2 regions of the Hungatella sp. L36 genome follow, and region 1 is predicted to be linked to the other one. Evidence: riboswitches for the same ligand, from Rfam matches in the RefSeq annotation. Region 1 holds a riboswitch; the other holds the start of a gene.
What was found. A riboswitch is a leader RNA that binds a small molecule or an ion and turns the genes downstream of it on or off. The one in region 1 is predicted to bind cobalamin.
Positions count from the first base shown of each region.

Region 1 (7,593 bases):
CCGGCCTCCAGAAGATCTGTAAACTTGCCGCGCTCTTCGTCTGTGAAGCCCGCGTTCTTCCGGTTTGTCTTCGGATTCTTCAAGTCGATCTCCTTATGTGCCACATTCAAATCACCGCAGAAAATAACCGGCTTCTTCTCTTCCAGCCCTTTTAGATACTGAAGAAATGCATCCTCCCACGTCATACGGTATGGCAGGCGCGCCAGCCCGTCCTTGGAATTGGGGGTGTAGCAGGTGACAACGTAATATTCGGGAAATTCCGCCGTTATTACACGGCCCTCATGATCGTGTTCCTCTATTCCGATGCCGTACGCAACCGATAGCGGCGCCTCCTTCGTAAACATGGCGGTTCCCGAATAGCCTTTCTTCTCCGCGTAATTCCAGTACTGATGGTAGCCCGGCAGATCCAGTTCGATCTGTCCCTCTGAAAGCTTGCTCTCCTGTATGCAGAAAATATCCGCCTTCACTTCGTGAAAATAATCTAAAAAACCTTTACCTACGCAGGCGCGCAGGCCATTAACATTCCATGATATCAATTTTTTCATTTAACAGTCTCTCCTTAGACAATACATAATGTTAGTATAGCATTTTCCAGGACAATAGAAAAGATTAATCTTGGTGGAAATTTTCAGATGAAAAATCCATAAGATCTGATCCATAAGATTCATTCTCAAGTTGATTCCGCTCTGTCGGAATGATATACTGCCACTGAATACATGAAAAGGAGGACTTATCTATATGAAGCATTTAAACAGGCTGGCCGCGCTCGCGCTGTCAGTATCCATGGGTATTTCCGGCTGCGCGTTTGCACCGGCGTCATCCGCTTCTTCCGAGACAGTCTCTTCTACATATGAAAAAGATACGGATAACGGAGAAACCATCTCCGCCGAATCAGCAGATAGCGAGGAAACTTCAATTGATGATACCGGGGAAGCTTCCCTTTCGCCTTCGGAGCAGTCCATTGAAACGGAGGAAGAAAACGCTTCAGAAACAGAATCCGGGAGAGCGGCCGCATTTGCTTTAAAAATAAAAAAGGCCGTTGCATCGTCTGATCTGGAAGGTTTTGCAGATCTCTGCGGCTATCCGGTCTACATATCCCTGGAATCAGGGGACGGCCGCGAGCTTGAGACACGGGATGACCTGATCGCCCTCGGCTCAGATACTCTGTTTACCCAGAAGATGAAGGACACCATCGCGGCAGTACAGGAATCGCAGCTTGACTCCTACGGCGCTGGCGTGATGATGGGCGAAAACGGGGCGGTTGTGTTCAATGATGTAAATGGAACGATGATGATTACGGGAATCAATTTGTCTGACTGATCTGAGGAGGAACAGAGCGGGGGCACGCTGTCCCCCGGAGTTTATTTCATTCATAGGACAAACTTTCCTATGGATGAAATAATGGGTGCTCAGATAACCGGCACCCATAACTGAATATCACTTTCCCCCTTTTCGTCCAACCGTTCCCCATACCTTGCAAAATCATACCGTCTGCCGTCGTCAAACCGACAGGTGGATTCAGGAAACCACTCCCCATAGATGTATTCCACCACTGGCTGGAGGCTGTCCTCATTCCTTCCGCGGAAGGAAAACACAGCATAACGGCCGGCCGGGAATGTAAATTCCTGCATTCCCCTGGGAACCGTGTGTTCTTCGGCGACCTCTGCTCCCGCAACATACCGGAACACCTTATCCATTCCCTGGCAGGGATAATAAGAGTAGTCATTTACCCCAATCAGAAATTCCTCGTCCGTGCGGCCGGAGATCCGGTCCTTTTTCGCATGAAGCCGCCTCCAGCACCTACCGATTACAGAGAAACCGCCCTTTGTGGAACCGCAGCAGCCGACGATGGATATCGTCTTTGCCTCCGTCATGGCCACCTCAAGTATCCTGTCCCCCCGCAGTTTTTCCCGGCGGGAGGCATCGTATTTCAGCTGCAGCGGGAAGAAATCACCCTTCTTCCGGTATTGGGATGGACTGTGTTTAAAATACTTCTGAAACGCCCTCGAAAATGAGCGCTGCGTTTCGTATCCGGAAGCCAGCGCAATTTCCAAAACAGGCTGTTCCGAAAACACCAGCATACGGGCCGCCTCAGTCAGCCTGCGCCTCATAAGATAGGTATGCATGGGAAAACCGGTAACAGATGCAAACATGCGGTGCAAATGGTATCTGGAATAGTTGAAAGCCACAGCAATACTTTCTAAATCCAGCCGCTCCTCCATCAGATGTTCTTCGATATAGTCAATGACTGCAGCTATTTCTTCTATATTAGTTGGTGTGTGATTCATCTTGTCACTCCATTTGTCATCCATTCTGCTCCCCATCTTACCATTCCTATCGGCCGCCTCATCGTAATTCGCAGCCTCCAATTCACTCGCCATAATCCCCGCCTCCTGTCTTTTCTCTATCATACCAGAAAACAAGAACATTTTTGTCACATTTCTTGCTGCCTGCATGCTTTCCGACAGTCCAGTTTTTTCCATTCTCCTTCCTTTTATCTCCCGTTCTCGCATTCTGGCTGTCAGGCTTGCAGCCACAGGCAGAAAATAAGCCGGGAAATTCCATCAGAAGGAATTTCCCGGCTCTATAAAACTGCTTGTTTTATTTATTTTCTTTTTTTGTCATCCATTTCTTCCGCTCTACGAAACGTCCCATGACAAAGGCCATGATGCCGACGCCGATTCCGGTCTGAATGCAGAACAGCAGGCTTTCCACCTCGCCCGGGAGTTCGCCCTGAATCAGGGTTTCCATTACCGGGGTGAACCACGGCTCATACTCTTCTCCACGGATCTCCGCCACCATCTGGCTTCCCGCATCGTCGGATCCGCCGAATTCTGCGCCTTTTAACGCGAACAGCGGAATAATTGCGATCAGGCAGGCAATGACCAGTAAAACGGTTACAATCATTTTTTTATTCTTATCCATCTTATTTTGCCTCCTTTGCAAATCCGATACTGGAAAGCTCCGGCCCGGCGTAGGATTCCAGCGCTATGATGATAACAGTGGTGAGAAGTCCCTCAATGATGGCCAGCGGCAGCTGTGTCGGCGCAAACACGCCTAAAAACTTCGCCGCAGACAGAGCCACACCGCCCTGCTCTGCAGGATAGGCCAACGCCAGCTGAAGGCTGGTTACGCAGTATGTAAACAGATCGCCAAGGGTAGCCGCAAGAAATACGGATACGTAGCGGTTTACCTTTAACTTTCCGCATAATTTATAGATCCCAAAAGCCACGAACGGACCAGCAATCGCCATAGAGAAGGTATTGGCACCCAGCGTGGTGAGTCCCCCATGTGCCAGTAAAACTGCCTGGAAAATCAATACGATAATTCCAAGGATGCTCACTGCCGACGGCCCAAACAGGATCGCCCCGAGACCGGTTCCGGTCATGTGGGAGCAACTGCCCGTAACAGACGGAATCTTCAGGGACGAAATCACAAAAATAAACGCCCCGGCCATGGCAAGCACGGTGATGTTCTTTCTGTTTTCACCCAGTGTACGGCGTATGGAAAAAAATCCGGCGGCCAGGAACGGCACACAGACAGCTCCCCATACCAGGCAGTAGCCCAAAGGCAGATACCCCTCCATAATGTGCATCGCATATGAGACCGGCATAACGCCGAACGTAAATGCAAATGCGACTGCAAGTGTCATGATTCTTTTTTCTTTCTTCATCATCTCTATTCTCCCTTCAAAAAAAATAAGCACCTCATCCGATGATTCCCACTCATCAGACCGGTACTTTGACGACAGCCTCTTCTTCGCTCTTATCCCCTGTCTTCACAGAGATCTCCGGTTTTCCGGACGCAAAAAAAGGCTTCGGCCTCCGGTCATCGCTCGTAACCGGACGCATCGTATCGCAACAGGCAGGTCTTCTGACTCAAGGTTCATCACAGCAGCTCATCTTCCCGGTTACCCAGTGATTTATCGAGCCCTGCTCCTCTTTTACAGCGGCGGGACCGTAAGGGATTTTCACCCTTTTCCCTATTATCCTGCGGAGAATTTCACAGGCACCTCTTGCGTAATTCTATTGTATTGTACACGAAAACGGCTCCGGCTGTCAAATACATTTAACGCCGTCTGCTCTCATTTTCAAACTGCCGGCTTCCTGCTGCTGGCACAGCAGCCGTTCCAGTTCCTCTGCATCTTTTGCATATGAACCGTCAGGCACAAGCCCATGGGCCGCCAGCCGGCTGCACACATCCATCAGGACCGGCTTTCTTAAGTTCGCCTGCGATACCACGCTTTCATCCTGGAAAATGCGGCGCGGCGAGTCATCCGCAATCAGACGGCCTCCGGCAAATACCAACGCCCGGTCCGCCCATCTCCAGGCAAAATCCACATCATGGGTAGAAATCAAAAGAGTTTTCCCCATATTCCACAGCTTATCCAGAACTGCCTCGAATATTGCCGTATTCAGAGGGTCCAGCGAAGCCGTCGGCTCATCAAACAGGAAGAGTTCCGACTCCATCGCGACAATATCCGCGATACAGACCCGTTTCTTCTCACCGCCGCTGAGATAGTGAGGCGGCCTGTCTTTCATTTCTACTAAGTTCATACAAGCAAGGGCCTCATCCACGCGCCGTTTCACCTCCGCGGCCGGAAGCTTTAAATTCATGGGCCCGAATGAAACCTCCGCGGCCACCGTTGATGCGATAATCTGATTATCCGCCTCCTGAAACACAATTCCAACGTGCTTTCGCAGCTCATTCCGGTTCTTTTTTGTAATTTCGGTACCCCGGTATAAGATTTTCCCGGAATCCGGTGACAGCACGCCGTTCAGATTCAGAAAACACGTGGATTTTCCTGCTCCGTTGGAACCCAGTACCGCGATCCGCTCGCCCTTTCTGACCGATAAGTTCACATCCTGCAGGGCCGTTTTCCTGCTGTCATAGGAATAGCAGAGATGCTCTGTCTCCAGAATCACATCTCCTTTGTTCTCGTCCACATACTCACCACCTTTTCTCTCATTTTCTCTGTATCACTCCGATGTCGGACTACAGTAAGATCCACACCGCCGCAATCAGCAGTAAGTATCCTGCTGCCGCTGCCGCCTGGCTTCCCCTGATCCGCTTCTCTTCCTCCAGGAAACAGAGATCCCCGTCGTAGCACCGGGATAATAGAGAGTCATAATACGTGTCCGCCCTTTTTAACGATGCCACCAGCAGATTGCCGGCAGTGCTTCCGAAGGTACGGCAGGATGTCCTAAAATCGCAGGTTCCCAGCCGGGAAACAGCGGCCTGTTTCATCTGACTGTGGGTGTCGCTCAAAACGAAAATAAAGCGGTAAATCAGATACATCAGTTCCACAATCATTTTCGGTACGTGTATGCGCTTTAAGACTCCGATCATCTCACTGGCCGGCGTGGCAAGCGTCATCATGTACATGGCACTGACCGCCCCCAGCGCTCTGGTAAACAGCAGTACAGCCTGCAAAAGCCCGGCCTTCGTCACATAAAGCGAAAACCATGGAACGCTTATATACCAGTCGCCGTAGGGCCTGCGCGAAATACCTGCGGCAATCGCCACGGTCCCCATAAAAAGAAAGGCGAGAGGAATCGTAAGCAGCTTTAAATACCGTGCAGGCGATAAGCCTCCCGCCATAACCGTAATGCAGGCCATGGTAAAGATTACAAATACCGACACCGACAGCTTGTCCGCCGCGATGCACAGACAGAGCGCCGCCATGCCCACCGCCATCTTAAGCCCCGCATTCCAGCTTCTGAGCCGCGACTCATAGGCATAGAAATCAATCGAATGCGCCGCATCGTGTTTATGACCTCTGTGAATTGGTTTCACCTCCCTTGATCTATTTACCGGCATTGGCCGATATGACCCATTATATAACGGGAGGAGGCGTATGGCAAATAAAATGGTAATTTATCCCTTCTTCCCTTCACGCTTCCGATACCATCCATACCACACCGTAAAGAACACAATCCCATACACCGAAGCCAGCGGCACCGCCAGTCCGATATCAAACAGGCTGGCCCCATCCTTCAGGCTGAACACATACGACAGCGGCACCCTCACGAGAAACGACGCCGTTATTCCCTGCAGCATAACGGGAAGCGACATGCCATGGCCGTTAAAGTAGCCGATATAACTGAATACAATACAGGTAAGTATGGCCTCCGGGCTGAATCCCTTTAAGTACTCCGCGCCCCGCACAATATAAGCCTCATTGGAGGTAAACAGCGACGCCGGGATATCCCCTCTGAAAAACGTAACCGCAAAGATAAACACGCCGACGCAGACGCCGAGCCCCATTCCCGTGAGCATTGCCTTCCTGGCCCGTTCCTCTTTGCCGGCCCCCACATTCTGAGCCACAAAGGCCGACATGGACTGCATCAGCGCAGAAGGGATCAGCATGACAAAGGAAATGACCTTCTGGGCGATTCCATACCCGGAGGACGCCTCAAGGCCGATTCCATTTACAATCGCACAGAGAATTAAGAATGATATATTTGTCAGCATTTCCTGAAGCGCCAGCGGTATTCCCAGCTTTAAAAATACCAGAATTTCACGGTTAAAGCGGATATCACTTTTCTTAATGGTGAACGGAAGCTTCTGCCTGCGGATGATAAGCAGAGACAGGACCACGCTGACGGCCTGGGCCAGAATCGTGGCCAGCGCGGCGCCCGCCACATTCATGTGAAAAACTGCCACGAAAAGCAGATCTCCAATAACATTTACGATACAGGCGATCAGGACAAAAATCAGCGGCAGCTTCGAATTTCCCAGTCCGCGGAAGATGCCGCTGATCACATTATAAGCTACCACGAATACAATCCCCACACCGCAGATTCTCACATACTGCACCGTCAGGTCGTAGGCCTGTTCCGGGGCATTGAGCAGTGATGCAAAGACAGGAGCCAGAAACAGAAGCAGGGCCATGATGACTGCCGTAAAAATCACAAAAAAACAAACCGTTCCTCCAATTACACCGCCGATCCGTTCGTTCCGCTTCTCTCCGAGGTAACGGCTGATTAAAACCGTCACGCCCATCACAAGAGCGGTAATCACAAATGTAACCAGATTGATGATGTTGCTCCCCGTCGCCACCGCCGAGATACCCGCATCGGTTCCAAACTGCCCCACGACGAGTAAATCCACTGCGCCGTACATCGCCTGCAGGATCAACGCTCCCAGCACCGGTACCATAAATTTGACAAGTTTCCCCACGATACTTCCCTGAGTAAAATCGTCCGATAATGTGTTATGCTTTGACATACTTCTCTCCTTCCTAACGTTCCAGGTTCTCCAGCATTTTCTCTGCAACCTTCATAAATGTATTTAAATCTTCCTGGGAGATTCCCTCAACGAGCAGTCCCTCCGTCTTCTGGATCTCCTGCTGCAGCGCCAACCGGATGTCCTCAGCCGCCTCCGTAAACTGAATTTTCTTATATCTCCCATCCTCTTCACTGCTGACCCGCTGTATCATCTTTCTGCTCTCCAGCGTCTTCAGAAGCTCCGTAGCCGTCGATGGCCGCAGCCCGAACTCTTTCTCAATGTCTTTCTGATACAGCGGCCGGTCTCTGCCGTCAACCAGGATAAAATCCAGAATCCGCCCCTGAACCTCTGTAATTCCGAGAT
Region 1 is NZ_JACOPC010000015.1:43,173-50,765, forward strand. Features, by position in the region: gene H8S80_RS26575 (exodeoxyribonuclease III) at 1-545, opposite strand, end outside; gene H8S80_RS26580 (hypothetical protein) at 739-1,320, shown strand; gene H8S80_RS26585 (AraC family transcriptional regulator) at 1,410-2,381, opposite strand; gene H8S80_RS26590 (energy-coupling factor ABC transporter substrate-binding protein) at 2,602-2,925, opposite strand; gene H8S80_RS26595 (energy-coupling factor ABC transporter permease) at 2,927-3,676, opposite strand; cobalamin riboswitch at 3,847-4,031, opposite strand; gene H8S80_RS26600 (energy-coupling factor ABC transporter ATP-binding protein) at 4,059-4,946, opposite strand; gene cbiQ (cobalt ECF transporter T component CbiQ) at 4,996-5,796, opposite strand; gene H8S80_RS26610 (MATE family efflux transporter) at 5,878-7,230, opposite strand; gene H8S80_RS26615 (MarR family winged helix-turn-helix transcriptional regulator) at 7,244-7,593, opposite strand, start outside.

Region 2 (7,593 bases), on a different contig from region 1:
GAGACGGAGCTAGAGGTTTCCAGGGACAAGCTGTTTTCTGTGATTGTAAGCAGGGAGGAGGCCCAGTTTATCTGTACGCTGATGCCGTTTGCTGTGCCGGACCATGAGGTGGAGAAACTGTTTCCGTTTCATTCGCTGTCGCCGGAGGCGGAGCTGGAGATGGGGAGACATCAGGCATTTCTGATTATTGCAGGCAATGGGTTTGAACTGGAAAAGAAACGGGAGGCCTGTCTGGCGTTTAACCGGCTGTGCGGAGCGGTCATGAGACGGGAACAGGCCGCCGGCATGTATATGGGAGGGGCCGGGCTGCTTCTGGAAAAGGAAACTTATCTGAGACACGTGGAAATTATAAAGTCTCCCGTCGGTGAAGACCGGAACTATTTTCCGGCGCCGCTCTGGATCCGGGTACTTCTCTATCTCGATGACGGAAAGAAGATGGCCCGGACCGATGGCCTTGCAGATTTTGGTTATCCGGAGGTCTGTGTTTTTAATACCCATCAGGAGCCGGAGGCGCTGTACCAGCAGCTGTATCTGATGGCAATCGAGGAGATCACCGGCAGAGGTGTCTACCGTAGTGGGGACCTGATCCGGATTGACGAAGAAACGGAGGCCGTCTGCAAACTGGCGGACGGTGTCTTACATATTATTGGTACGTGAGACCAGGGCGTGCCGATGGCAGGAATGAATTTTCAAACACGTCCTGGTACTGCATTGAACAAATACCATTGAATTCAGCACGAATGCCTCACAGCCGCAGAGAACTTGTATCTTTGCAGCTGTGAGGTTTTTTTTCACAGGAAAGTTCGTCCTATGAAATAAAAACCCTCCGGGAGGATGCGCACTCTGCGCTAAGGAAGTATGGCCGCTGAAGCGACCGCGCTCCGGCGCGAGAGTCCGGCTCGCCGGACTCTTTCTTGTTACAGGGAGCGCCTCCCGATGATCCGGAAGAGTTTTTACATTAAACTTAAGTTTTTTACATTCTGTGGCATTATGAACCGCTGTAATGTTATAATTGATATTCAATCGGTTTACTGTGTATCATTGGCGAACAGCCATGGCGGCTGATCATTGTTCTTTGGAGGAAATGGAAATGAGGATGAAAAAAATAATAGCGGTAATGGCACCGTTACTGATCGGCATATCAATAGTCTCATGCAGCAGGAATACAGGAACAGAGAACGAGGAACCGGCCAAAGTCGGTGACACGGCCATAGTCGGTGAAATGGCCAAAGTCGGTGACACGGCCAAAGTCAACGACACCATCAATCCGAAGGCATCCAAAGAACCGGAAGACATTCCGGCATTCCCCCATTCTTTTATGATTGACTCCGATAACTATTATGACTATCAGGATGGCATGCAGTGTGCGGCTTTTTCTTCAGCCTACGTACTGCGGCATTTTGGGGAAGCGGCGGAGGGCATGGACATCTTTGCGGATTTTCCGAACCGGGCGCCGGACGGGGGGATTTTTCCGGAAGGAATCGTGAATTACTTTGAGGGAAAGGGATACCAGGCGGAATTTAGACAGAACGGGACGGTGGCGGAGATAAAGGGGCTGGTCAGCCAGGGCGTTCCTGTCATTGTGTTTATTCATACGGAAGAGCCGCATAAAACCGTACATTCCACCCACTATATTCCGGTGGTGGGCTATGATGAGGAGTATCTGTATTTTGCGGAAAGCATACAGGGGCTGGCTAATTGCGAAAACGAAGAGAACCCGGTCTACAACAGAAAGACGGAGCTTTCAAAATTCGAACGCCTTTGGCTGAACATCGACGGTGTCTGGGATAATCCGTATTTTGTGATAGCAAAGGGCGACGGCGGCCTTTCATAAATCTTACATTTTATTGTTCTAACCGTACTTTAACCCTGGCTCCTGTATAATAAGCCTGTGATCACATAACACAGAAAATAAAAGAGCGAATAACAGGAGGCATTTATGATGTTAAAACACAGAACAACAGCCATTTTGGCAGCAGCAGCCGTAGCAGCCACGACGTTAGCCTTTACCGCTTCTGCGGCGGTAAAGGATGTACAGGCGGATACCAGCAAATCCGCCGTATGCACTTCCACCGTTATGGACCATGCGGACGGGAATAGACAATATAAGTCTGAGATCAGAACCGATGAAAATGGGGAAACGTATATTATCGCGGAAGACGGATCGAAGATTTATATCAGCTGGACGGAAAAAGGAATCAGCAATGACGGCAGTGTCGTATACAGCGTCGTCGCGGCTGAGTAGAAGGATTTTATCGGGATACCAAAAAGGATGAGAGGATTTGATTTACCATGAGACTTTTGATTGTGGAAGATGAGGAAGATATGCGGGAGGCGCTGTGCTACGGCCTGCGCAGACGCGGGTATGCGGTGGACGCCGCAGGTGACGGCGCCGACGCGGTCGAACAGTGCGGGATCAATGAGTATGATCTGGTGGTGCTCGACTTAAATCTCCCCGGTCTGGATGGCATGGAAGTGCTGAGGCACATTCGGTCCATGGAGAACCCGGCGAAGGTGCTGATTCTCTCTGCCCGCTCGGAGCTTGCAGACAAGATAATCGGGCTGGACAGCGGAGCCAGCGACTATCTCACCAAGCCGTTTCATTTTGAGGAATTAGAGGCACGCATTCGTATGCTGCTGAGAAGATCATTTATCCAGACAGAGGCCGCCCTGACGAGGGGAGGTCTCTGTCTGGATTCCAATTTAAAGACCGCTGCTTTTCAGGGAAAGCCGCTGGAATTCTCCATGCGTGAATTCGCAATTCTGGAATATCTGATGATTCACATGGGCAGGCCGGTCAGTGCAGAGGAACTGCTGGAGCATGTGTGGGACAGGGAGGCCGATCCCTTTTCCAATCAGGTGAAGGTCTATATCAGCGTCATACGGCGCAAGCTTCAGGCGGTTACGGATGAGGAAATCATCCGCAGTATCCGCGGCGCCGGATATCTGATCGATAAGGAGGAACCTCTATGATGAAGAAATTGTCACTCCGCATGCGGCTGACCCTTCTGTCGGCCCTGGTGATGGCCAGTGTGGCAGTCATACTGACCAGCATGTTCTTATTTGGGGCAGACCGCATTTTCGTACGAGACTTAGAGCAGAAGATGACGTTTCAGCCCCAGGATATTATCATCACCAGTGTAAAAAAAGAGGGAGTCCCTAACGAAAATATGGACTTGCAGGAGGTTACCGTTTCCTTGAAAAAGGCGGGCACGCAGTTTAACCTATGGGGGATGGCGGCCCTTTTTCTGGTCCTTATTTTGGGAACCGGGGCGACGTGGCTGATGGCGGGCCATGTGCTGAAGCCGCTGAAGGAGCTGTCGTCCGCGATTGAGGAGATCAGCGGCAATGATTTGTCGAACCGCGTGGAGATACAGGGCAGACAGGATGAGATCGGCCGGCTGGCCCGGTCTTTTAATCATATGATGGACAAAGTCAGCGCTTCATTTGAACGGCAGAAACGCTTTTCCGCCAGTGCCGCCCATGAGCTGAAGACGCCGCTTGCCACGATTCTTGTGAATCTGGAGGTTCTGGAGCTGGACGGGAAGACCTCGCCGGACCGCATGGAAAAGGTGCTGACCATCGTAAAAGCGAATACGGAGCGGATGATCCGTCTGGTGGAGGACCTGATGCGCCTGACGTCGGATAAGGACCACGAGATGGAGGAGGAAGTGGAGCTGAGCGAAGTGTTTGCCATAACGCTTTATGAGCTTTCACCGCTGATCCGAAAAAAGGACTTGACCGTCTCCATCGAGAATACGCCGGATATCAGCCTGACCGGCAGCCGCGTCATGCTTTACCGCGTTATGAGCAATCTGCTGGAGAACGCGGCAAAATACAACCGGGAGCATGGGTCCATCTCGATTGTCACGGGCAGAGATGATAATGGTGTGACTGTGAAGATCGAAGACACGGGAATTGGAATCCCGGAAGAAGCGCTTCCCCATATTTTTGAACCGTTTTACCGGGTGGATCAGTCCCGGTCCCGCGCCGTGGGCGGAGCCGGTCTGGGACTTCCCCTCGTAAAGGACATCGTGGAGAAGCACGGGGGAGAGGTCACGGTGAAGAGCGCGGCTGGTGAGGGAACGACATTTATACTGCGGTTCCCTGCCTCATACCGCGGTGTGGAAAGGCGCGGACGTGTATCTCCTCGACATGGAAAAATAGTCTGCGGCAATGATTAAATAGGTGGAACAGAACGGAACTTTGTGCTATGATAGGGAAGTATAATTGAATCATATGATATTAAGTGCATGTTCAAGAGGGAATCAGGTGAGAATCCTGAGCGATCCGGTCACTGTATTCAGGGAGCGATATCTTCAAATCCATTGCATCAAAGATGTGAGAAGGGAAGATGGAGCATTGATCTGTAAGTCAGGAAACCTGCTTAATAGGAAAAGATGAAGCCTCCGTGTAAGGCAATGCATCTGGGATAAAGAAGCTCTTTTTTGCCGTAAGGCGCAGAAGGGGCTTAATAGTTTATGCCTGATGACGGGAACGCGGAATAAAAAAGCGTTTCTTTTTTTTGCTTCCGGCGGCCTCTGATTTGGCCTGCGCTTATGAATTACGGTATGATATGCAGTTATACAAGGATGATACCTGCGAAAAGCAGACGAATGGAGGAACTATGAAAGAGAGACAAAAGAGACGAAGCGCGTATTCCATGTTCGCGCTCCTGGCGGTGATTCTGACCCTGATGCTGAGCGGCTGTTCCGGTCAGAAGGCCGGCACACAGAGCACAGAGACCGCTCAGACAAGTGCTGAGGCAAAGAACGGGGCGGGTACAGAAACAGGTTCAGAGGAAAAGACCACAGAAGCGGCCGTGAATCCGGACGATGAGATTGTCCTGGCGGGCTACCGGAATGTGGCGCCTGGCGTGGATGACGCCTACTACTGCAGCGTAATTCTCTATGTATGGGAACCGCTGATCACGATGGATGCAGCCGGACAGCCGGTAGGAAAGCTGGCGAAGAGCTGGGAGATGTCTGACGATGCGAAGACCTGGACCTTCCATTTACAGGAAGGCGTCAAATTCCATGACGGCGAAGCGTTCAATGCGGACGCAGTGCTTTATAACTTTGACCGGATGAGATCAGAGGTGAAGCCTTCCGGCTTCTACAGCCTGAACATCGACAGCTTTTATCCGAATCTTGACCAGGTAACGAAGGTGGATGATTATACGGTGCAGCTGACCTTTACAGAGGCCTCACCGACCCTTCTTTTTACCATGACCAATTTCGGAAGCGCCATGTACAGCCCCAAATGCTTTGATGAAAATTATAATTACACCGGCATTGCACAGGGTACGGGACCATTTAAGATTACCGAGAATGTTAAGGATCAGTACGTACTCCTGGAGCGCAACGAGGATTACTGGGGAGAGAAGGCTGCGGCGAAGACAATCCGCGTGATGACGATCCCGGATGTCAATACCAGATTCTCCGCTATGAAGTCCGGAGAAATCATGGGCGTTATCGATTTAAAGGCGATCACGCCGGCTCTCGCTGTGGAGCTTGTAAAGGATGACCAGTTTGCGATCACGACGACCAATTCTACCATGATCGATTTCCTGTGCCTCAATGGAACAAAGGCGCCGTTTGATGATGTCAGAATGAGAAAGGCGTTCAGCCTTCTGGTAGACAGAAACGCCATTGCGGATAATATCTATCTTGGATACGCATCCCCTACTTCCAATATCTTAAACTACAGCACGCCGTTCTATAAGGACTTCCCGGTGGAATACGACGCAGAGCAGGCAAAAGCGCTTGCAAAAGAGGTTCTGGGAGATCAGAGAGTCAGCGTAAAGTATCTGGTTCAGCAGGACAACACGGAGCAGAAGGCGGAGGCGGAGCTGATCGCGGCGATTCTTCCGGAGATCGGAGTGGACGTGACCATCGAATCCTATGACTGGGCGGCCATGAAGGATATGATGAAGAGCGGGGATTACGATATTGCACGCGGCCAGCAGGGGCTTTCCAATATGGAAGCCATCACCATCTTTAAGCGTTTCATGTATTCCACAGGCGATCAGAACGTGAACTACAGCCTTGGAGTAAAGAGCGCGGAAATTGATGGCCTGATCGATCAGGCGGATGCGGAGATCGATCTGGTAAAGCGTCAGGAAGCTTACGATAAGCTGCAGGAAATCTCCGTTGAGACACAGCCTGTGCTTCCTCTCTACAACGAAAAGACTCTGATGGTCTACAATAAGAAACTGGCCGGATATGAGGCGCAGATCTACGGACTGGATCTGACAAAGGTAGGCTGGGCACAGTAAACAGGGAGAGTATGAGATGCTTCGATATATAGTTCGGCGGATTCTGTCCGTGATTCCTGTGTTAATCGGAATTTCCGTCATGGCCTTCATGCTGGGCTTATTGACACCGGGAGACCCTGCGGCCATGGCCCTTGGAAGGGATGGCGTCTCTCAGGTGACGCCGGAGCTTTTAGAGGCCAAGAGGGAAGAGCTGGGATTAAATGATCCCGGTGCGGTCCAGTATCTGCGCTGGGCGGGAAAGGTACTGCAGGGAGATTTAGGCAGATCATACAGCGATCACTCGCAGGTGAGCGGAGAACTTCTCCGCCGCCTGCCCATGACGCTTAAACTGGCATGTTCCGGGATGGCACTGGTGTGCGTCTTCGGGATATCCTTCGGAATATTCTCTGCGGCGTTTGTGAACCGCGCGCCCGATCAGGGAATGAAATTTCTTACAAATCTTATGATGGCAGTACCGTCATTCTGGCTGGCAATCGTCATGATTATCCTGTTTGGTGAAAAATGGAAGCTGCTCCCCACCAATGGCGTGGGAGGCATCCGTCATATGATTCTGCCGTCGGTCACGCTGGCCTGCGCCAATATCGCCATGACTCAGCGGCTGATGCGGTCCTCCATGCTGACGGAGTTCGGCAGGCAGTATATGCTGGCGGCTGACGCAAAGGGGATTAAAAAGAGCAGGCTGATGCTCTGTCACGCGTTTCCCAACGCGGTGCTTCCGGTGATTACGCTGTTCGGTAATTACCTGGGGGGAATGTTGGGAGGTTCCGTGATTATTGAGAATATGTTTTCCCTTCCGGGAATCGGCTCCTACGTGCTGGAGGCCATTCATTCAAGGGATTATCCGGTGATTCAGGGATATGTGCTGTTTACCGGCGTGATCTATGTCACCGTTTCTCTCGCAGCAGATTTACTATGCGCATGGCTCAATCCGAAGATACGGCTGGGAGACGGCGGAAAGCGCGGGGAGGGAGGCAGAAATGAGTAAGAGACAGATGATTCCGGGAATCATCGGAATTGTAATACTGACCGTGATTCTGGCAGGCAGTGTTCTGGCGCCTGTGCTGGCTCCTTATGAAGTCAATGCCGTCGATATGTCCCAGACACTTAGGACGCCGTCCGCGGCCCATCTACTCGGCACGGATCTGCTGGGGAGAGATATTTTCAGCAGGATCCTATACGGCGGAAGGAGCTCGATTCTTCTTTCACTGACAGCGACTGTGCTGTCCATGCTGGCGGGCATGGCGGTAGGAACGCTGGCAGGCTATTACGGAGGCATCTGTGATGATGTGATCCTGGTCTGCATGAATATCTTTCAG
Region 2 is NZ_JACOPC010000012.1:12,981-20,573, forward strand. Features, by position in the region: gene H8S80_RS23490 (hypothetical protein) at 1-657, shown strand, start outside; gene H8S80_RS23495 (C39 family peptidase) at 1,091-1,834, shown strand; gene H8S80_RS23500 (hypothetical protein) at 1,940-2,245, shown strand; gene H8S80_RS23505 (response regulator transcription factor) at 2,293-2,973, shown strand; gene H8S80_RS23510 (sensor histidine kinase) at 2,970-4,184, shown strand; cobalamin riboswitch at 4,231-4,405, shown strand; gene H8S80_RS23515 (ABC transporter substrate-binding protein) at 4,628-6,277, shown strand; gene H8S80_RS23520 (ABC transporter permease) at 6,294-7,262, shown strand; gene H8S80_RS23525 (ABC transporter permease) at 7,255-7,593, shown strand, end outside.
Region 2: linked by a shared signal. The riboswitch ahead of H8S80_RS23515 (ABC transporter substrate-binding protein) and the one ahead of H8S80_RS26595 (energy-coupling factor ABC transporter permease) in region 1 are both predicted to bind cobalamin.